Regions from separate parts of the Paenibacillus apii genome, predicted to be linked through region 1. Evidence: riboswitches for the same ligand, from Rfam matches in the RefSeq annotation. Region 1 holds a riboswitch; each other region holds the start of a gene.
What was found. A riboswitch is a leader RNA that binds a small molecule or an ion and turns the genes downstream of it on or off. The one in region 1 is predicted to bind thiamine pyrophosphate.
Positions count from the first base shown of each region.

Region 2: linked by a shared signal. The riboswitch ahead of G5B47_RS22070 (ABC transporter substrate-binding protein) and the one ahead of G5B47_RS12580 (ABC transporter ATP-binding protein) in region 1 are both predicted to bind thiamine pyrophosphate.
Region 3: linked by a shared signal. The riboswitch ahead of thiC (phosphomethylpyrimidine synthase ThiC) and the one ahead of G5B47_RS12580 (ABC transporter ATP-binding protein) in region 1 are both predicted to bind thiamine pyrophosphate.

Region 1 covers NZ_JAAKGU010000005.1:86,844-94,195, forward strand. Annotated here, with positions in the region: gene fur (ferric iron uptake transcriptional regulator) at 243-716, opposite strand; gene G5B47_RS12560 (AraC family transcriptional regulator) at 984-1,853, shown strand; gene G5B47_RS12565 (hypothetical protein) at 1,931-2,500, shown strand; gene G5B47_RS12570 (S-layer homology domain-containing protein) at 2,598-3,260, shown strand; gene G5B47_RS12575 (pentapeptide repeat-containing protein) at 3,413-4,240, shown strand; TPP riboswitch at 4,363-4,466, shown strand; gene G5B47_RS12580 (ABC transporter ATP-binding protein) at 4,657-5,349, shown strand; gene G5B47_RS12585 (ABC transporter permease) at 5,330-6,103, shown strand; gene G5B47_RS12590 (ABC transporter substrate-binding protein) at 6,103-7,155, shown strand; gene thiM (hydroxyethylthiazole kinase) at 7,186-7,352, shown strand, end outside.
Region 2 covers NZ_JAAKGU010000013.1:135,969-143,320, reverse strand. Annotated here, with positions in the region: gene G5B47_RS22095 (sensor histidine kinase) at 1-1,061, opposite strand, end outside; gene G5B47_RS22090 (response regulator transcription factor) at 1,058-1,732, opposite strand; gene G5B47_RS22085 (EAL domain-containing protein) at 1,878-2,909, opposite strand; gene G5B47_RS22080 (pyridoxamine 5'-phosphate oxidase family protein) at 3,073-3,513, opposite strand; gene G5B47_RS22075 (hypothetical protein) at 3,713-5,146, shown strand; TPP riboswitch at 5,220-5,332, shown strand; gene G5B47_RS22070 (ABC transporter substrate-binding protein) at 5,545-6,612, shown strand; gene G5B47_RS22065 (thiamine-binding protein) at 6,712-7,005, shown strand; gene G5B47_RS22060 (ABC transporter permease) at 7,002-7,352, shown strand, end outside.
Region 3 covers NZ_JAAKGU010000001.1:142,751-150,102, forward strand. Annotated here, with positions in the region: gene G5B47_RS00750 (helix-turn-helix transcriptional regulator) at 1-446, opposite strand, end outside; gene G5B47_RS00755 (Gfo/Idh/MocA family protein) at 568-1,506, shown strand; TPP riboswitch at 1,549-1,660, shown strand; gene thiC (phosphomethylpyrimidine synthase ThiC) at 1,746-3,485, shown strand; gene G5B47_RS00765 (copper amine oxidase N-terminal domain-containing protein) at 3,638-4,465, opposite strand; gene G5B47_RS00770 (isochorismatase family protein) at 4,615-5,172, shown strand; gene G5B47_RS00775 (VOC family protein) at 5,233-5,739, opposite strand; gene G5B47_RS00780 (GNAT family N-acetyltransferase) at 5,981-6,727, shown strand; gene G5B47_RS00785 (hypothetical protein) at 6,848-7,207, opposite strand; gene G5B47_RS00790 (DUF4830 domain-containing protein) at 7,352-7,352, opposite strand, start outside.

The sequences.
Region 1 (7,352 bases):
TTATTGCACCTCGCTTCTTAAGGATGTCATAGCACTTTAGCAGGAAGTGAAAGCAGGTGAGTGTATCCTTTTTATAACCGGAAAGGCCTTTTTTCAAACGTGGCAATCCGCCTAAAGGCTGTAATTTCGCTTGGATGCATTTCCGCTCCAACCCAAAAAGGGAGCGCCTCCGCCGCTCTCGGCAGGACACTCCCTTTTTCCGATTATCAATTTGTAAGATAGCTTCTTTCGCTAAGATCCACTTACGATATCGCCTGGCCGTCCTTCTCTCGCTTGCAGCCGCTGCCCTTGCAGATCCGGTAATTGCCTTTGAAATCGAGACGATGGTCGGTTACCGCAAATCCGTATTCCTTCTCGAGTCGCTTCTCCAGCTCTTCCAGCCAATCCTCCTTGATTTCGGCCACTTTGCCGCAGGATTGGCAGATCATATGATGGTGCATATGATCATGTCCTTCGCTGCGCAGATCGTAACGGGATACGCCGTCGCCGAAGTTCATTTTCTCAACGATATGAAGCTCGCACAGCAGCTCCAGCGTACGGTATACTGTGGCCAGACCGAGCTGAGGGAAGCTTCCCTTGACGAGCATATACACCTCTTCGACGCTCAAATGGTCCTTCTCGTTATCAAGCAGAACCTTAACAATAGCTTCGCGCTGTGAGGTCAGCTTGTAGTTGTGGGCGGCAAATTGCTGGGCAATTGTATCTATAGGATTCATGATCATTCCTCCCTCCCCGGTTGATAAAGACGCAATCGATGGGACCAAGCCGGTCTTTATCATTTATGCTGCCGGAAGTTTAATCGTAAGATTGTCTAGATTAGAATTATTATAATAAGAGCATACCAAATGCATCGCAAAAAGGAAAGAGGCAAGCCGCCGTTACTCTCCCTGTCAGCTGCGCATTTTAAATCAATCATCCCGTAAGCCCTCCGGTTATAATGATCTTGAATTTACAATTTCAGCCCCGGAAAGGAAATTCAGCCCATGCAGTATTATTTGCAAATACAGAAGGCCGTAGATTATATCGAGCATCATCTGCAGGAGAACCTCGCCATTCAGGAAATCGCTTCTTCCGCCTCCTTCTCCCCTTTTCATTTTCAGCGTCTGTTTCTCGCCATTTCGGGTTTTACCGTTCAGGAGTACATCCGCAAACGCAGGATAACCGAAGCTTCAAAGCATCTGTTGGATTCGGATGAAAGCATTCTCTCCGTTGCCGTAGCCTTTCAGTATCATTCGCAGGAAGCTTTTACGCGCGCCTTTGAGAGCTATACCGGGATAACGCCCGGGAAATTTCGCAAAGAGAATCCGGGATTTATCGGACAGTCACCGATCAGCTTTCTTCATTATCCGGAAAAAGAAACCGGAGAATTCGAGATGGACAAACCGGCAATTGTCCAATTGGACCGTTTACGGATTATCGGCTGCGAGTATAGGACACATTTGGATGGCGGCCGGCATTACCGGGAGATCCCTGGCTTTTACGACGATTTCGGCAGAAACGGACACTTTATGCATATCCCGCATAGAACTGCGCCCGGAATGGCTTACGGGGTTTCCTGCCGCTTTCAGGACGACGGGGGATTCTCTTTTATTGTAGGGGAAGAATCCGGCGAAACCGGGGAAGCGCCAAATCACCCCTATGTCAGCATCGATCTGCCGGAAGGAAAATACGCCAAGTTCAACGCCTACGGTCCCGCGGAGCACATTCAGAACAAACGGGATTTCATTTACGGCGTATGGCTGCCAGAATCCAACTATGTTCGCAGGGAAGGACCCGATTTTGAAGTCACCGATGTGGTTAACTCCAGATTTCCGGGCAGCATGAGAATGCAAATATTTATTCCGCTCGTTTAAGCAAAAAGCCCATACGGATCAATGCCCGGAGTCCATACCTTATAGCAGACAGCGTTCTGTTAAGGAGATGACCGGTGATGAAGACAACGAAAAAAAATGACGCAGCCGTTTCGGCAGATGTTCTGCGTAAAGTGGCGAGGGGCATGCTGCCGTTCTACCGAACCATAGCCGGAAGCCGAAGCTATGCGAGGGCCTGGACCCGCGCGGTTGTCACAGCTGACCTTGGGCTGATGGGCAAGCTGTTGAAGCAGGCTGCGCCGCTGGCCGCACGGCAGGGATACGGAACAAATGCCATTGGGTATTTTGTGGACTTTACTTTTCCGCCTCCCATAGCGGTGTATACGAACGGTACTACCATCCCGCCGGGACTTGTACAGTTTACGTTCAGCACGAAGGTGCACCGCCGGATAGCCCTCGCCGTGCTGCCGCTGTACCGCGAGCTGGCCTTTAACCGGAACTTCACCAAAGCTCTGGCACGGGGTATTCGCAGAAATGACCGCCAATCGGTCTCGGCCATGGTACGCGGACTTATCCGCAGTCCTGCCCTTAAATCAGTAAGCATTGAAGAGTCCGGAATTGCTCTGCTGTTCAAAACCAGCGATTCCCCTTATCCTTACCGTAATCTTTTGTTCAAGGGAGTGGAATGATAGACCTCTGCCCGGCTGCCTCCCGCAACCTTTCCGGCCTGTCCTCCGTTTAGAATATGGCGGTTTCGTAAACCGTACTAGTTGGAGGTGCAGCTATATGACATTTACCAAAAAAGCGCTGGCAGCCGTTTCGATCAGCGCACTAATGATGCTGTCGGCAGGAAGCGCAGTCTTTGCCGCCGGAAGCGGATTCACCGATCTCGGCTCCGTTCAGGGCAAGGAGATGATCCAAAGCCTGAAAGACCGAGGGCTCGTAAAAGGAGTGGACGGCTCGCAGTTTAAGCCAGGTTCCTCCTTGAGCGCAGCTCAAGGTATTCAGTTTATAGCGGGAGGCCTGCAGCTCAGTCTGGCTGCCATAGACTTCATTAAGGCTCCCGTGGCCAGCGATATATTTACCAAAGTCAAAGACGACGCCTGGTATGCCGAAGCTTTTATCAACGCGCATTATAACGGTGTCGAAGTCCCGGCGGATATCGATCCCAAGGAACCGATGACCAAACAGCAGTTCACTGCCCTGCTCGTTCAAGGCCTTGAAAAAGCCGGCAATCTGCCGATGATCAAGCTGGCTCCGGCGAAAATCGCTGACGAAGACCAGATTGACCCTTCTTACCAGGGCGGCATTCAGCGCTCCCTCGCGTACAAGATCACCGCGCTCGACAAAGACGGTAAGTTTCATCCGGAGAGCAAGCTGACACGGGCTGAAGCGGCTGTCATGCTGTATAACGCCTTAGAGTATCTGAAAGCTCACGGCAATCGATAAACTGTTTAGTGAAACGCACTTGCCTCCTGTGCAGAAGGCATCCGTGCGTTTCTTTTTTGCCTGCGCAGACGAAATCATGAAAAGCGGTTTACTCCTGAAGCATTCCTTATTAAACTATTGAAGTAGTTTTCATATAAAAGGAAGTGTAGGCAATGTCCAATCATTTAAAGGCCGATTGCGCACAATGCTTCGGTTTATGCTGCGCAGCTTTGCCTTACGCCAAATCTGCCGATTTTGCAGCAGATAAAGCCGGAGGCATCCCCTGCCCCAACCTGCAGGCCGACTACCGCTGCGGGATCCATAATGATCTCAGAGCAAAAGGCTATAAGGGCTGTACCGTCTATGAATGCTTTGGCGCGGGGCAGAAAGTATCCCAAATTACTTATAAAGGAAAGGATTGGCGAAAAAATCCGGGTTCGGCCCAGGAAATGTTCGAGGTCTTTCCGATTATGCAGCAGCTGCATGAGATGCTGTGCTATTTGAATGAAGCATTGGAGAGGCAAGAGACCGGACCGATAAATACCAATTTGCGGGCAGCTCTGGAATCAACCGAGAATCTCACGAAGCTTGATCCAGTTTCGATTATCAAGCTGGACGTCCCCGCCCATCGGGCGGTCGTCAACGATCTCCTGCTCCAGACAAGTGAACGGGTGCGGGCCAATGTTCCGCCGCGGCATCATAATCACCAGAAAGCAAAACCCAAAATGAGCAAGAGAAACGACTATATCGGGGCCAATTTGCGGGAAGCCGATCTTAGGGGCGCCAACTTGAGAGGCGCACTGCTGATCGCGGCCGACCTCCGAAAGGTCGACATGCGACAGGCCGACCTGATCGGCGCCGATTTCAGGGATGCTGACTTAAGGGGAGCCGATCTCACGGGGAGTATTTTTCTTACGCAAGCACAAATCAACTCGGCTAAGGGCGATATTCATACGAAGCTGCCACCCTCGTTGACGATTCCCGGCCATTGGATGACCTAATGCCTGGAACGGCCCTTGTACTGTACCCTTGTGTTGTAAGCTTGCTTGGACCCAAACGATTCATTGAGGGACCTCAAGGGATATGGTATAGTTAGAATCAATAATAACCGAATACAAGACCGCAATTTCACTAGGGGAGTCACTAGACTGAGACGGAGCCGCGAGCTTCGGACCCTTGGAACCTGATCTGGATCATACCAGCGGAGGGAAGTGGAACCTGAGCTTTTACTTGACTGAAGCCGGACAGCTTGTGCTGATGTTCGGCGGATTTCTAAAGGCCCGTTCATTTCTCTAATGGAAATGGACGGGTCTTTGTTCATTTAAAGGAGGGTTGACCCGCTATCGAAGAACTTTTATCTCTTAAACGCCTTTCTTTTTCCTTTCCGCAGCAGAAGCCCGTATTTTCGGATCTGTCATTGACAGTCCACAAGGGCGAATTCGTCAGCATCGTCGGCGCCAGCGGCTGCGGCAAGAGCACGCTGCTGAAAGTGATAGCCGGACTGCTGAAGCAGTCTGCGGGAGACATCCGGCTTCGCGGCACCGACTCCGGCTCAGGCGCCAACCGGCTTGGCCATATCGCCTACATGCCTCAGCAGGATCTTCTTCTGCCCTGGCGGACCGTGCTAAACAACTGCCTGCTGCCGCTTGAGATTAAAGGCCAGGCCGCCAGCGGAACCAAGGCCAAGGCGCGTGACATGCTGAAGCGTGTCGGGCTCGCCGGATATGAGCTTGCTTATCCGCATGAGCTGTCCGGCGGGATGCGGCAGCGGGCCGCCTTTGTCCGCACGCTGATGAACGGTGGCGAATTGATGCTGCTCGATGAACCATTCGGCGCGCTCGACGCGATGACCAAGCGGGACATACACCGTTGGCTGCTGGAGCTATGGGGGAACCTTAAGCGGACGGTGATGTTCATCACGCATGATCTGGAGGAAGCGGTTCTGCTCAGCGACCGCATCTTTCTGATGCCTGCCGGAAGCGGCGGCGCCCTTCAGGAGATGAACGTCGGGCTTCCAAGGCCCCGCAGCATGCAAATGAACTTTGAACCCGGCTTTGTATCCTTACGGGCCGAGCTGGAGCGGAGGCTGTATGAAACGCGCGCCGTTTAAGGAAGGGATTCACCGCTCAGGCGCCTTCCCTCTCCTGTCGCTGTTGATTCTCGCCTTATGGGAAGCCGCAGTGCGCACGGAACTTGTTCCGTCCTTTATCCTTCCCGCTCCTTCCTCGATCTGGACGGCGCTCGTCCGAAACGCAGGGCTGCTACTGGGCACTCATCTGCCAGCCACCCTGGAGGAAGTCGCTATCGGCTGCCTGATGTCGGTGGCAGGCGGCATTTTGCTTGGAACCGGCATGCATCTGTCCCGGACGCTGGAGAAGGCGCTCTATCCATTGATTATCGTAAGCCAGACGATTCCATTGATTGCACTCTCCCCCATTTTTATTATGTGGTTCGGATATTCCCTGTGGAGCAAGGTTGCCGTCGTCTTCCTGACAGCGTTCTTTCCGGTGGTCGTCGGCGTCTACGACGGTCTGGGCAAAAGCCGCGGCGCCTACCAAGAGCTGCTGCTGACGATGGGCGCAAGCCGCAGGCAACTGCTGCTTAAGATCGGCGTTCCGCTGGCTCTCCCCTCCTTTTTCTCGGGGCTGAAGCTGACCGCAGTGTACTGCGTGATCGGCGCAACTATAGGCGAATGGCTCGGTGGGACTCGCGGTCTCGGTTATTACAGCCGCCGGATGGCCGGAAGCCTGCACAGCGCCGAAATGTTTGCCGCGATTGCCCTGCTCTCGGCGCTCGGCATCGCCCTTTTCCTCGCCGTCCGGCTGCTAGAACATCAGATTCTTAAGAAAAGAGGTACATATTGATGAAATTTTTTACCCGTAGTAAAGCTATGCTGCTGTCTGCCCTAACGATGCTGCTTGTGACAACCGCTTGTGGAGGCTCTTCGCCTTCAGGCGATGCGGCGGCTTCCTCCGCGCCCTCACAAGCCCCCATTGCATCGGCCAGCCCGGCCGAACCTGCTCACAAGCTGACGCTTATGCTCGACTGGTATCCGAACGCCGTGCATTCTTTTTTGTATACCGCCCAGGAACAGGGGTATTTCGCCAAGCAGGGGCTTGATGTAGAGATTCAAATGCCGGCCGACACGAATGACGCGCTGAAGCTCGTCGCCGCCGGCAAGGTTGATCTGGCGCTGAGCTACCAGCCGCAAGTGCTGATGGCCCGGGGGGAGAAGATTCCCGTCAAAACGCTGGCCTCCATTGTCCGTCATCCGCTGACCCACCTGATGGTGCCTGTGGACAGCTCCGTACATAGCCCTAAGGATTTGGCAGGCAAAAATGTCGGCTATTCCTCCATCCCGCTCTATGAGGCGATAGTCAAAACGATGGTCAAGACCGATGGCGGAGATCCGGACAAAGTGAATTTTGTGGATGTGGGCTACGATTTGATCCCGGCCATTTCCACCGGACAGACCGACGCCATTATGGGAGCATTCATCAACCACGAGCAGCTTATTTTGCAAAAAGAAGGCCATCCCGTCAATTCCATCGACCCGGCGAAATATGGCGTACCCGACTATTCCGAGCTGGTGCTGGTCGCAAGCGACGAAGGAGTCGGCACCCGTAAGGACGATTTCAGCAAATTTTTGGCAGCGATGCGGGAAGGCCAGGCGTATGTAAAAGAGCATCCTGACGAAGCGCTGGCGATCCTGCTGAAGCATGAAGACACGACCGCCCCGCTTGACAAGGACATTGAAACGCAAAGCCTGAAGGTACTGCTTCCGCTTATGGACGCTGGCGATAAGCCTTTCGGCTATCAGGACCCCGCCTCATGGGATAAGGTGCGTCAGTGGCTTTCGGATAACGGACTGCTGCCTGCGGGTATTCAGGCCGGAGACGCTTTTGTAAATTTATAAGGTTTATACTTTTTTTAGGGAGGAATTAAAATGTCATTTATTACGAAGCTTCGGGACAACAATCCGCTCATCCACAACATTACCAACATCGTCGTCACCAACTTTACTGCGAACGGTCTGCTCGCGCTGGGCGCTTCGCCGTTTATGGCGGATTCGCATGAAGAGGTGGCGGATGTCGCTGCGATGTCCGGCGCCGT
Region 2 (7,352 bases), on a different contig from region 1:
TCCGGCGACAGCTTCACTCTGCCGCTGGACAGCAGGTTATAATTCAGCAGGTTGTCGATCAGCACGCCAAGGTCGGCAATACGCTCGTCCATCAGGTTGAGCGATTCCTTGCCCTGCGGGGACAGCGGCTCCTTGCCGACCTGAAACAGGTGGCTCCGCACGACTGTAAGCGGTGTGCGCAGGTCGTGGGACAGGTCAGCGATCAGCCGCTTGCGCAGTTCTTCCTCCTCCCGTTCCCGCCGCCTGCTGTCCTTAAGCTCAGCAACCATCGTGTTGAAAGCCTCTTCCAGCATGCCGATCTCATCGGGGCTGCCCTTCGGAATCGTAGCCGGAAGGCCGTCCCGCCCGTCCAGCGTCATCGCGGTCTGAAGCCGGAGCAGCCGGCCGCGTATCCGGGCGAAGAACAGCCAGGATACCGCCGCGAACGCGAGCAGAACGAGCAGCATCACGCCGTACATTCCAAGCGGGACGCTGCCTGTGTTCGAAGGCAGGACGGACTTCGGAACGCGCATCGCCATGAACCCTTCACCCGCATCCGCCCGGTCGCCAATAAAGGCGACGATGGTCAGCGGGTCGGCGCCCACGCTCTCCTTCATAAAAGCGATTGCCTGAGGCGCCGTCCACCGCTCCGGTACAGCCGCCTCAACATCCGCTGCTCCCTTATCTGCGCCGTCTTCGGAATTGGCCCTCTTCTGCGGAGGAAGCGCAAGCCGGGTCACTCCTTCCCTGTCTGCCCAGAACAGAGAAGCATACTGGTAGCGGTCTCCCAGCTCCTTGAGGCGAGCCCCGATTTCCCCGCTGGACTTGCCGGCCAGCAGGCGCGCTTCATTGTGCCACATTCGTTCCATTTCGGTCACACTGGCATACGGTCTTGAAGACTCCTTCATCTCGCCCGCCTTATTTCCTGTCGCCCAATGGTCCGATAACGTATAGATGATCAGACTGAGCGGAAAGAGCACGGGCAAGAACAGCACGGCAATGACGATAATCAGCAAATACCGCGAGAGCAGCGACCGCCGGAACCCCGGAATCCGCCCCCGCATCCTGTGGTTCCTTATCATGCCTTGATCCTGTAACCGATGCCCCGGACGGTCTCGATAATTTCCGGCGCGGCGGGGTCCTTCTCCAGCTTTTCACGCAAATAACGGATATGCACCATCAGCGTCTTGTCCCCTTCCATATAAGGCTCGCCCCAGACCGCTTCATATATCTGCTCCTTGGTCATGATCTGGCCGAGATGACGCAGCAGATAAAAGAAAATCTGAAACTGCTTGCCGGTAAGCAGTATCTCTTCTCCGCTCTCCGACCCTACAATCCGGTTCTCCTCCTCAAAGACGGTCAGATGCTTCAGCGCGAGCGGCGCTCCGGAAACACTGCCCGACCGGCGCAGCAGAACCCCGATCCGGGCGGCGAGCTCGTCGGGATGAAATGGCTTGGTCAAATAGTCGTCGGCGAACTCCAGGCCCTGAAGCTTGTCGTCGATCGACGTTCTCGCCGAGAGCATCAGAATGGGAACGCCCGGATAACACTTCTTCAGCCGCTGTCCGACGGTAAATCCGTCGAGCCCGGGCAGCATGACATCCAGAATAGCCAGCTGACAGCCCTCCGCTTCTTCCACAGCCCGCTCTCCGCTCTGGAGCCAGCGGACCGCATAACCGCGGTCCCGCAGGTCCCTGGCGACAGGGCCGGCGATTTGGGGATCATCTTCGATATACAGTAAAGTACCGCTCATAACGACAGTTCCTCCTTCATTTCACGTTTGTGGCACCCAAGACAAGAAGAAACGGCTGCGCCCTCCGATCCAGAAATGGCAACCGTTTCTTTTAAACGTACCCTATGTACATGTATGACGCCAAAAAAGCTGGATTCCAAAAAGCTTAACTCTCGAAAAACCTCGCCGGAGGCTCAAGCTCGGGCCTGCCAAAAAGGTATCCTTGAGCCAGTTCGATCCCATTATCCAGGCAAAATTCGAACTCCTCGCGCCGCTCAATGCCCTCGGCCAGGACTTTGCCTCCGAAACGGCCGGCCTTTTCCACAACTTCCCTGATGAGGGCTTGTTTATGGGAGGCCTGATCGCACATGCTGATCATCCCGCGGTCAATTTTCACATAATCCGGCTGAAGGCGCGACATGACCTCCAGTGTAGCATAGCCTGAGCCGACATCATCCATCGCAACATGCACGCCGTGCTCGCGGTATTCTGAAAAAATCCTGGCGAGATGATCGATATCACGGATTTTTTCTGTCTCCACGACCTCAAACACGAAGTCCTCCGGGCGAAGACCCTGCTCCTCAATCGTCTGAAACGTATGCGTGAGACAATATTTGGGATTATAAATGGAGGAGGGGAGAAAGTTGACAAACCGTTTGATTCCGTCTGGCAAATGCCGGGCGCTGGACTCGATGGCCGACCTCCGGGCCGCCCGGTCCAGATAGGTGTGAAACCCGCTGCGCCTCGCCACTTCAAACAGGGTATGAGGCTGAAATTCGAGTCCGTGCGGAAGCGGGCGCAGCAGAAATTCAAATCCGATAATCTGTTCGACGGAGTCTACGATCGGCTGCATGTAGCTGCAGAACTCTTGATTGGAAATGATATCGACCATCGTTTGATTGAAGACGCGGGCCTTTAGCTGTTCGAGGGATACCCAACGCTCAAAAAAACCCGAAACCCCCGTCCCGGTCACGCATACGGCAACCCGCTCTGTTACGGGCGAATCTTCCAGCAGTTTCATGACGGCCATGAACTGCTCGCGGGAAGCATACGGAATTTCATAGCCTGTATTATTCAGATCATTAAGTGTATATCCGGCCGCTTGAATGACGGAGGCAAGCACTGGCGGTGCGCGCCGGATTTTCACAGTTCCTATATCTTCAATGGGAGTAATAGGGAAGCAATCGCTGCACTGCATGGACATCCTCCTTATGACCTGCAATCATACCAATACTTGTGGTTATTATAGCATTTTTTCCTCTGAAAAAGGCAGCCTATGGAAAAAAGCGTTCCCTTCCGGGAACGCTTGCTCCATCCATTTATGGCACCACATGACTTCGGGTTTGATAATCAGGGCAAGCTTACTTGCCCGCGGACGCCGTCTGTTTTTCCCAAACCTCGTGATTTCCGTCTATTCCGGTATATTCGATGCGCGTCGGCGAAAGCTCCAGAATGACGTAATCCGGATCCTCCGGTCCCTTGAACCAGCGCTCCAGATCTTTGTTCCATATTTTCTGGCGCAGACTGCCGTCTTTGGTGACAGACGCCCCTGCTTCGATCCCAAGAATATCCTTGCTGCCTCCCGCTTCATAGCCCAGCAACAGAAACACGTTCGGGTTGGTCTGCAATTCTTCTACTTTATGCGTCTTGCGGTCAGTGGCCAAATAGAGGTTCAGCCCTTCATGAAAGACGGCCATATAACGGACCTTCGGCTTGGCGCCCGCTTCGATGGTACCGAAAGAACCGAATTTATTGTCGTCCAGCGCCTTGATTATACGTTGTTCCAATTCGTTATTGTCCATGAATATCCCAATCTCCTTTCTTTTCAAGCCAAGAGATACGTAAGCTTAAGCGGGTCGATACAATATAATGTGCCCTGATGGGCAGAATGAATCCTGAATGGAAAAGATTTACTCGGGGGCCTGAGCTCCTTTTTCAACGGTATGCGGACGGTGTAAATACTATTGACGACTACCCGCAAATTCAGGAGGACTGCCACCCATGAATCAAATCTTGGACGATCCCATTCTGCATACCGCCCTCCTTCAGTTTATTTTCCCCTTCTCGATTAAGCAGACCCAGGGACAGGAGCTGGAGGCACAGCTGAAGCGGGACGGGTTTACCCCGTTTTTTCTGAATAATAAAGAACTGCAGGACGATTATTACGGAGATGGCTACTGTGTCTCGCACGAGAGCATGGAGCGTTCCTATATGCCGTTCGCCGCGCATGTGCTGTTTCCGTACCGGGAGGACAAAGATTCATTCCGCCGCTTTTCCCGGGTGAATGGCCTGAGCTGCCGGATGGAAATGCCGCAGGGCTCGGTACCCTTCCAGGTGCTCTCGACGGATGTGTTCATTTGTCCGTTCCAGCTCGGCTTTCTGACCATACGGACGATGATCGACGACAAGAGGTTTCCGCTCAGCTTCGCTCTGGAGTTCGCCGACCGGTTCCGCTCGCTGGAAAATGTAAAGGAAGCGGACGAGGCATCCCGCATCTTCTGCGGAGAACGGATGTTTAACCAAATGGAGGATTTTATCTTCAAAAATCTGGTGAACGGTCTGGGAGAGTTCCTCGACCAGTCGGAGCTGGACGGGGCTTACTTCGAGACGCTGCCTTTTTTCGTGGATGAGCGGATGATGGTTCAGGCCTTTTACGGATTCGAGGAAGGGGAGAACATCAGCCGCGAAACATGCTACCGGGCTTCCCAGCTTGACGGGATGAAAGCGGACGGACGGCCCTATACGAGCGCGAGCAGCGAAGAATATATCGGGGAATACTGCCGGAAGCACCGGTACGGACGCTGGGGTCCGGATACCTACTACATGACGAACGAACAGACCTTCTGCTGCCTGAGCCGCAGTGATTCCGAAACCGCAGTGAAGCTGGCCAATCAAATGTATGGCGAATATTATTACGGCCTGCTGCTTAGCCTTTTTCACAAGATCGTGCTGCTGAAGCTGTCCAATGTGCACTCGCGGCTGCGGATCGAGCATGATTACGAGGAAATCGAGGATTTGATCTACTATATTAACAAGTTCTCCGCCAAATTTTATTTCCTTGAGCTGATCTCACAGACGCAGGGCCGTGAAATCTTCTTTCAGCTGCGCAAAGTGTACGGCAATGACGCACTGTTCGAGGAAGTGAAGCAGACGCTGGCCGATCTGTTCCAGTATCAGGAGACGTTCCAGGCCAAGCGCCGCGACAACCTGCTGATGATTCTGACGGTATTCACGGTCGTTAGCGGCATTTACGGGATGAATCAGGTCATCGAGGACTTAAAGGGAAACATCGACTGGGGCAAAATGCTTCAGTATTCCGTATTCGAATACATCGCACTGCTCTTGACCTTCTGCGGCATCATCGTCAGCGGCGTTCTGACGCTGCGCGAGCTGCGGAGCGGGATCAAAAGCCGCCGCCGGAAGAAGCTAGAATAGCCGTCAGGCTGGACAATCCCGGAACCTTGCGTCTATAATTACACCGTAAGCAGTAAGAAATACCCGCAAACTTCATACCGCCTTGGGGTGCTGGAATTACGGCCGGCTGAGAGTGTATCCCGCAAGATACTGACCCTTATACCTGATCTGGATAATGCCAGCGTAGGAAAGTCCAAAAGCGTGTGGTCCCGATAGACCGCCGCCGTTATGCACTCCGCAGCGTCCCGAATATTCAGGGACGCTTTTTTGGCTTTGTTTCTTGGCACCAAGGAGAGAACGCAAATTTCCGGGTCCGCCGGCCGGTCCCGCAATTTGCGGATCAGTTATCATGAAGACGGGAATACCCGCCGCTTCGGGCTTCGCCGCCCGGGATGGCAATACAAAGGAGAGACGATATAATGGGAGTCAAAAAATGGTTAACACTGTCCCTGGCCAGCTTGCTCATCCTGACGGCAGCAGGCTGCGGCGGCAATAATTCGGGAGGAAACGCCGGCGGCGCTCAGGGAACCCCTGCTTCTGCATCGCCGGAGGCATCGGCTTCCGCCGAAAGCTCGCCCAAAGCGGCGACGCCGGTAAAGGTCGCGCTCGACTGGACGCCGAACACGAACCACACCGGGCTGTATGTTGCCAAAGAGCTCGGCTACTACGCGGAAGAAGGCCTTGACGTTGAGATTGTGCAGCCGGGAGCGGCGGGCGCGGATACGATGGTCACCTCGGGAGAAGCCGCCTTTGGCGTCGGCGCGCAGGACAGTCTGACGCTGGCCCGCATTCAGGGCGTTCCGCTCGTATCTATCGCGGCGATTATCCAGCATAACACGTCGGGCTTTGCGGCTCCGGTTGACCGGGGCATCAAGTCGCCGAAGAATTTTGAAGGCAAAACCTACGGCGGCTGGGGATCGCCGGTCGAAGAAGCTTCCATGAAGGCGATTATGGACCCGGTTGGCGGCGATGTGAAGAAGGTCAAGCAGGTCACGATCGGCGAGGCCGATTATTTTACGGCCGTTAAGCGCGACATTGACTTTGCCTGGATCTTCTACGCCTGGACCGGTATTGAGGCGAAGCTGCGCGGTGAGCCGCTCGATATGCTCTATTTGAAGGATTACGCGCCACAGCTCGATTACTACACGCCGGTGCTGACGACAAGCGAGAAAGAAATCGCCGAGAATCCCGAGGTGGTTAAAGCCTTTTTGAAGGCGACATCCAAGGGGTATCAATACGCAATCGACCATCCGAAAGAGGCTGCCGATATTCTGATCAAGGCGGTTCCCGATCTGGACCCTAAGCTTGTTCAGGCCAGCCAGGAATGGCTCAGCCCGAAATACAAGGACGATGCTGCCCGGTGGGGCGAGCAGAAAGCCTCTGTATGGAAAGATTACGCCGATTGGATGTACGGGCTGAAGCTGCTGGAGAAGCCGCTTGAGGCCGACAAGGCGTTCACGAACGATTTTTTGCCGGACGGGCAGTAAGCTTAATAGAGTTAAAATCTTGATTCACGGGGTTCACCATTAACGGTATGAAAGTATTAAGGTCATGAAAATATCAACGTCATGAAAGGATGATAGGCAATGGCAAGCACGCTGCTGAGCATTCAGGTAATTCCGAAGACGCCGGGAGGCGAGGATGTAATTCCTTATGTGGACAAGGCGATTGAGGTCATTCAGCGCTCCGGTGTGAAGCATCAGGTGAACGCACTGGAGACGACGATGGAAGGCGAGCTCGCCGACCTGCTCGAAATTGTCCGGGAGATGCAGGAGGCGCTGATCGAAGCAGGCTGCCCCAGCGTGATCTCGCAAGTGAAGATCGCCCATAACCCGGGCGGAATCAGCATGGACAAGCTGACGGAGAAATACCGCCCGTGAGCTCCCGTTGGAGACAAATCTGGCCGCCCTTTGTGGCGGTCCTCTTGTTTTTGGCGGTCTGGCAGGTGTCGGTCTCCTGGTTCCATGTGGAAAAATGGATGCTGCCCGCTCCCTCCGACATTTGGCGGGAAGGCATGGCCAGCGCTTCTTCCCTTAAAGGGCATACGCTTGCGACGCTGCGGCTCACGCTGATCGGCTTTCCGCTCGGGGTAGCGGCGGGGCTGATCTGCGCCGTGCTGCTGCATATTGTGCCTTGGACGGCCCGCGCGCTGTACCCGCTGCTGATCCTGAGCCAGAACGTGCCGGTGATCGCGCTGGGTCCGCTGCTGGTCATCTGGTTCGGCTTC
Region 3 (7,352 bases), on a different contig from region 1:
AGCGCGGACCTGATCTTTTCCAGGCAGGGAACCGCCGGGCGCTCGCTCCACCAGGGCGTATCATCGAAATAAAACCGGGATTTTGCCTTATGCAGATCCGGTTTGTAGGCGTCCGGCAGTGTTTTTTCCAGCTTCAGCAGCGCATTCTTGAGCTTCTGTCCCGACTCGGTTCCCGCGCCGGAGTAAATGCCGAGTCCCGTGAGATACAGGTGAACGACATCGTCGCTATGCAGGCTGTTCAGATCAACTGTATAGCCTTCCATAAGGGAGAGGCCGCCGGAAGGTCCCGGAGTGCTGACTATCGGAACGCCGGCTTCGGCCAGCGTATCCACGTCGCGATAAATCGAACGGACGGAGGTTTCGAGCGCTTCCGCAAGCTCCTTTGCTTTTATCTTCCCTCTGGACTCCAGCAGCAGTAAAATCGCAACCAGCCGGTGCAGCCTCATCACTCGCCCTCCTTTAGCGAACCATAGAATTTTTCACATGGCGATTTCCATATCGTTGCCACTTAGCTGTCAATAATTCAAGTATATCATAGAGCAAGAACGTTAGAAGGAGATGGAATTCATGAATATTGGCGTACTCGGGACGGGATTTGGGGCTTATCATACCCGCCTGCTGAAACAAATGGATCTATGCGGACGCGTGGTCGTGTTCGGAAGAGATGAGGGCAAGCTGGCTGTTTTGGAACGTGAGTTAAAGGTAGAGATTACCCGGGATTTAGAGGGACTCTTGCGCGATCCGGATATCGATGTCATCGATTTGTGTCTGCCCTCCCCGCTTCATGCCGAAGTTGCGGTCAAGGCGCTTGAGCATGGAAAGCATGTCTTTTGCGAAACGCCCGTATGCTGCTCTATTGAGGAGTCTGCGGCGATGCTGGATGCGGAAAGACGCTACGGTAAAAGAGTGCTGGTAAACCGGTTTATCCATTTTGACCCGGCCTATGCGTTTCTGCGGGAGTCCTGCCTGAAAGGAACGTACGGCAAGCTGATGTCACTCACTTTAAAAAGGGAGACGCCCCCGCTCTGGGGTGATCTGGGCCTAGGCTCCCTCCCTGTTCAGTTCATGATTCACGATTTGGACTTTATCGAAGGGCTGATGGATTCGCCGGAGCTTCGATCCGCCTGGGGAACTGAATATAGGGATGCGCAGCAGTCGCTGGTTCGGGCGGTCTTCGGACAGAATGGCATGATTGCGGAAGTTGTCTCTTCCTCGGGAATGCCTGACGGATATCCCTTTACTGTAGGCTATGAAGCTTATTTTGAATCGGGCAAGCTGGTTTTTCTTGAACAGGATTCTGGAGACCAGTCCGATGCCGCTTTGATGGAATACACCGCCTCCAGCGCACAGCGTCTCATTTTGGAGGAGATGAATCCGTATGCAGCCACCTTGGAACACGCGCTTCTAAGCTTCGAAAACGGTAGGAATTCGCTTCTTTCATTGGACCGGGCGGCCCGTTCTCTGGGAACCGCACTTGAAATCCGGCGGCAAATCTCCCAAAAGTAGCTTGTGCTTTCCCAGAGTTTAGGATATCCTGTTAAAGACAACTTCATAGACACGGGAGCTCGGAAATAGCCGGGCTGAGAGGATGGCCCTATGCCATCGACCGTAAAACCTGATCTGGGTAATGCCAGCGGAGGAAACGTCACAGGCTTTGTATGTTCAAAGACCGCTTCTTCGGATGCGGTCTTTTTTGCGTACCTAGTCTCCTCCGGCGCTTCACACTATTAAGAGGAGGAATTGAAATGACAAGTCAAAGTCAAAAAGTGTATGTGAAAGGCTCGCGGGAGGACATTCGAGTTCCCATGCGCGAGATTACGCTGAGCGATACGACCGGGGTTGACGGCGGCGCAACTCCTAATCCCCCAGTGCGGGTATATGACGCCAGCGGCCCTTATTCCGATACGCAGATGTGTACGGATATCCGGAAAGGACTCCCTCCGCTCCGTCATAGCTGGATTTTGGAACGCGGGGATGTCGAGGAATACGAAGGCCGGGACGTAAAGCCGGAAGATAATGGATTGCGGAATTTGGAGCAGGACCCTAACGCGGAAGTCTTTCCGGGACTCAAACGGCGGCCGCTGCGCGCCAAAAGCGGAGCCAATGTTACGCAGATGCACTATGCCCGTAATGGCATCATCACACCGGAGATGGAGTTTATTGCCATCCGCGAAAATGTCGATCCTGCGTTTGTACGGGACGAAGTCGCCAGCGGCAGAGCGATCATCCCTTGCAATATCAATCACCCGGAAAGCGAGCCGATGATCATCGGACGGAACTTTCTTGTCAAAATAAACGCCAATATCGGAAACTCAGCAGTCTCCTCCTCAATCGACGAAGAAGTGGAGAAAATGCGCTGGGCGACCCATTGGGGTTCCGATACGATTATGGATCTTTCGACTGGCCGTCATATTCATACGACCCGGGAATGGATTGTCCGCAACTCCCCAGTGCCTGTAGGCACGGTGCCGCTGTATCAGGCGCTGGAAAAAGTCGGCGGCAAAGCGCATGAGCTGAGCTGGGAAATCTATCGCGATACTCTGATTGAACAAGCCGAGCAGGGCGTCGACTATTTCACGATCCATGCGGGCGTGCTGCTGCGCTATGTCCCTTTGACAGCCAAACGCGTAACGGGCATCGTATCCCGCGGCGGCTCGATCATGGCGGCCTGGTGTCTCGCCCATCATCAGGAGAACTTCCTGTATACTCATTTTGAGGAAATCTGTGAAATCATGAAGACGTACGACATCGCGTTCTCCCTGGGAGACGGCCTGCGGCCGGGTTCCATCGCCGATGCCAATGACGAAGCGCAGTTCGCTGAGCTTGAGACCCTTGGCGAGCTGACCAAGATTGCCTGGAAGCATGATGTGCAGGTGATGATTGAAGGCCCGGGGCATGTTCCGATGCAGAAAATCAAGGAGAATGTCGACCGCCAAATGGAAGTGTGCCAGGAAGCGCCCTTTTACACGCTTGGACCGCTCACGACGGATATCGCGCCGGGCTACGATCATATTACTTCCGCAATCGGCGCGGCGATGATCGGCTGGTTCGGTACGGCTATGCTCTGCTACGTAACGCCTAAGGAGCATCTGGGCCTCCCGAACAAGGACGACGTCCGCGAAGGCGTCATCGCCTACAAGATCGCGGCGCACGCGGCCGATCTGGCCAAAGGGCATCCCGGTGCCCAGGAGCGGGACGACGCGCTGTCCAAAGCCCGGTTCGAATTCCGCTGGAAGGACCAGTTCCAGCTGTCGCTCGATCCCGAGCGGGCGATTGAATATCATGACGAGACCTTGCCCGCGGAAGGCGCGAAAACGGCGCATTTCTGCTCAATGTGCGGCCCGAAATTTTGCAGCATGAGAATCACGCAGGACATCCGGGAATATGCCAAGCAGAATAATCTGGAGGATGCCGAAGCGATTGAACGCGGAATGAAGGAGAAATCACAGCAGTTTGCGGAGGCGGAACACGGGTTGTATCGTTAATGGGTTAGTGAATCGGTTGTAATGAATAAACGGCAGTCTGAAGCAAAAAGCTTCAGGCTGCCGCTGTTTTTTTGGAGCTATCTTGTACTTAAGTGAAGTTTCTTTTGAAATTCGAATTTGCTATGACTGATTTTATAACCATGATCTTGTATTTAGGAACTTGACCGGTCTAACAGTCTTCCTTTGACAAGCAGATAATTTATTTTCTTCAGTCTTCCGTTCTGCACTCTCTCTTCGATTATTCCATCTTTTTTGACAGAGGGTCTTTCCCGGTCTCGTTTCGGAAACTGAACCGAATCATCGGTGAGTAAATATGCTGCTACATCCACCGCCCCTTTCGGTAAATCTTTTCCCGTAATATTTTTCGCCCTGATCACAAAGCTGCCATTCGCGGAATCATACGTATACGAAATCGGCATGAATGCATTGTTGTCTATGATTTTACCCGGAGGCGCTGTCCAGGCACCATTTTCAATATCCTCCAGCGTATATTTAATCATTTCCGTTTGCATCAGGTTCTCGCCCGTCAGCGTGTATAGTTGATTCGCTTCATCCCAACTGCTCTGGATGCCCAAATGGTTGGCAAGCACGCTAATAGGGATGAACATTGAATTCTCGCTCAACACTGGATTCGTATCCAATTGGTCAGTGATTCCGTTAACCGTAACCGTTTTGGAACCAATAGTGAAAATAACCGTTTTATCGTCCATGCTAATTGTAGCTGTCTTACTCTTGGCGTCGTAGCCCACTTTTGCCCCGATCAGCTCGCTGATTGAGCGCAGCGGAATCATCATCCTATTGTTCGAATCTATGTAAGGTGATTTTGGTACGGTGTAGAGCACATAAAAATCGTTGATTTTCAGCAATACAGGGTAATCTTTAGGCGCAGCTAGGGCAGTTTCTGAATTAGCACTTACATCAATAACTAAAAGCATAAAAGCTGTCAATATTACCGATATCATCTTTCTCTTTACTTTCATATCATTTTTACCTCCATATAATAGCATCTCTATTAATGGACGTATTTACCACAAAAAGGTTGCAAAATGGAAAATCTCTTGCCACGCAGGATTTTATCATTCAAATTCGAATATCTTATAGTAGAATTAACAGAAAAGGAGTTTTGTTATTGAGCCAAGCCTTATTGATTATCGATGCGCAGCAGGAACTCATTGAAGGAAAAGATAGTGAGCCAGGGGTATTTAACAAGGAAGGACTTCTTCAGAATATTAATGCAATTATTGAACAAGCTTCGGAAATGAGTCATTTCGTCGTATTCATGCGGGATCTGGATGTTGCGGAGGGCAAGGGTGAGGGCTTTGAGATTCATCAAGAAATCAAAGTACCCGCCGACGCCATGATTTTTGATAAAAAAGCGACCAATTCCTTTTATGCCACCCCATTACTGGAGGCGCTCAAAGCTAAACAAGTCGGACATCTGATCATTATGGGATGCAAAACAGAACATTGCATTGACACGGCCGTAAGAGCCGCTACCGTTGAAGGTTTTGATGTGACCCTTGTGGAAGACGGACATTCAACAACGGGTACCGCCATCTTATCGGCTGAACAAATTATTGGGCATCATAACCAAATCCTGCACGGCCACTATAATGTGGACCATTTTTCCGTCGTGAGAAAGGCCGAAGAGGATTTATTTCAGCCGCCCCACGACAAGTATAGGTAAAAAGTAAGGTTTGACTTTGATCGGGATGCCTAGGGGATGATTTCAAAAACTTACCCGTTTCTAAAAATCTTCTTTGATTTCATCTTCAGGGTCCCAAATCGACCATGCCGCTTCTAACAAATTCCCTTGATTATCCCTAAAATAAAAATACTTGGCCTCCCCGGCTCCAAGTGCCTGAATGTCTTGAACTTCAACCTGATTCTTTTTTAAAAAATTATGGGTGAATTCAATATCAGGGCAGTTTAAAGCCATAATCGGAAACGGTTGTCCATTCCTCGTAATTTCCAATGACTGATCGTTCCGGGTTTCAATTAATAATAATGCAATGGAATTTTTGTGGGGTTGATGCATGACAGCAAGAAAAGAACCTCGATCCTGAAACTTGTCTATTACTTTAAAATCCAGATTTCGGGTATACCATTCAATGGATTCATCAATGTTCGTCGTTGGAACATACACATATCCGATACGGGTGAAAGCAAATTCTTTCTTCATCAAGATCGCTCCATTCGTGGGTATGGATAAATATTCTTCTTCCAGCTCTTTCTCAATGTCCTCGTTCTTCATATCAAATTCATTCTGGTCTTTAATCCCTAATTTTTCTTTAATTAATTGGATGTCTTCATGATGGTCCAAGCAAAATCGAAAGCGCTATCGTTCCAACAACAGCTATTATAGTACCAAATAATGCAGTCATTGAGTGTCCTCTCTTTTATTTCTTGAATGATAAATTAAGAGTGTATTGCATATTCAGCTTGACGGAATTATTCTGAATTTGCATGGATAATCAACATTTCGGAGGATACATATGATTGCACTAGAAATGAATCAATATGACCTGATTAAGCCGATGCTTGCTGAGATTCCGGGTTGTCTATGGAATGTCGATGTACTGGAAAAAAGAAAATTGGGAAATGTGTATGTTGACAGGTTACCCTATCCGCAAGCTACTTACATAGAAACACCTTATTTTCTTTATTATGCGGGCGGAGTTTTTAATAAGGTTTTTCTGGACGATGTTATCAATCACATCCTAGCAGACTTGATCCCTGACAACGAAGCAAGACCCGTTTTTCTTTTTTCAACCAGCCAAGAATGGAAAGATGAAATTGAAAAACGGTTAACGACGTATAATCGTTCTGACTTCGGTCCGTATTTAACAAGGCGGTTGCATCATCTGAATAAGGATTCATATGAAAAGTTTAAAAAATCCTTATTGCCTCTTCCTGATGAGTACACAGTAATCATTAGTCATGAAAATGGAGAAAGCATAGTTCGCGCATATTGTAATGACATAGAGGTATGCGCTTGTCATGATGGCGGCCAAGGGTTGGGGCTTATGGATTTCAATGTGTTTACTCATCCCTATCACAGGCATAAAGGATTAGCTTCGATTTGCTGCTCCAAACTGATAGATCATTGTATTGAACAAGATATTGTACCTCAGTGGGGATGCTGGACGGTAAATGTTCCGTCGTGTAATCTTGCTGAAAAACTCGGTTTTCAAATTACAGCGGAAACTCAGGTGAATTTTGCCGAAATTAAAAAGGAGTAAGGTGTCGTCTGAATTCCCTGAACTGCCTTGCAGCCACCAAGGGCTGTAAGGCATATTGCTTGAATGCGGCGTTAGGTGAAAAAACATGATCTTGTTTAATTAGCTCACAAAGTTATTTGTTCAGTTCCTGCATTTCATTAATTCATTAATTTCTTCCTCAGTTAGAATGTCTTCAATCTTGGGATGTCCAATTTTTTCTATTAGCTTTAATTTAAGTGTTCTTTTCGTTATCCATTCCATCCCTTCACCCATCGTTGATCTTGGATGTGGCTCAATATCTTTATTAATATCTATTGGTTCATCAACTATATAAAGTAAGCCATTTTCTCTTCCGTTATGTTTTATAATTCCATCGTCATTAATAGATACTATTGGAGGTTTATGAGAAAACATACAAGCTAAATAATGGTGTTTTGTAATAGTACTTCCTGTCCTCAAATTTGTTATATCCGCTGGGCTACCATGATACCAATTCTCCAATCTAAAGTACCTCCAAGTGAAGAAGTTTATCTTATCAATTCATTAAAATTGCTAACGGTATAATCCGCCATAGATAAGTCTTGTTTGCCTAGCGAATTTTGAAGCGTGAATGCTGTGTTAAGCGAAGTAGCTGACTTCTTCGAAC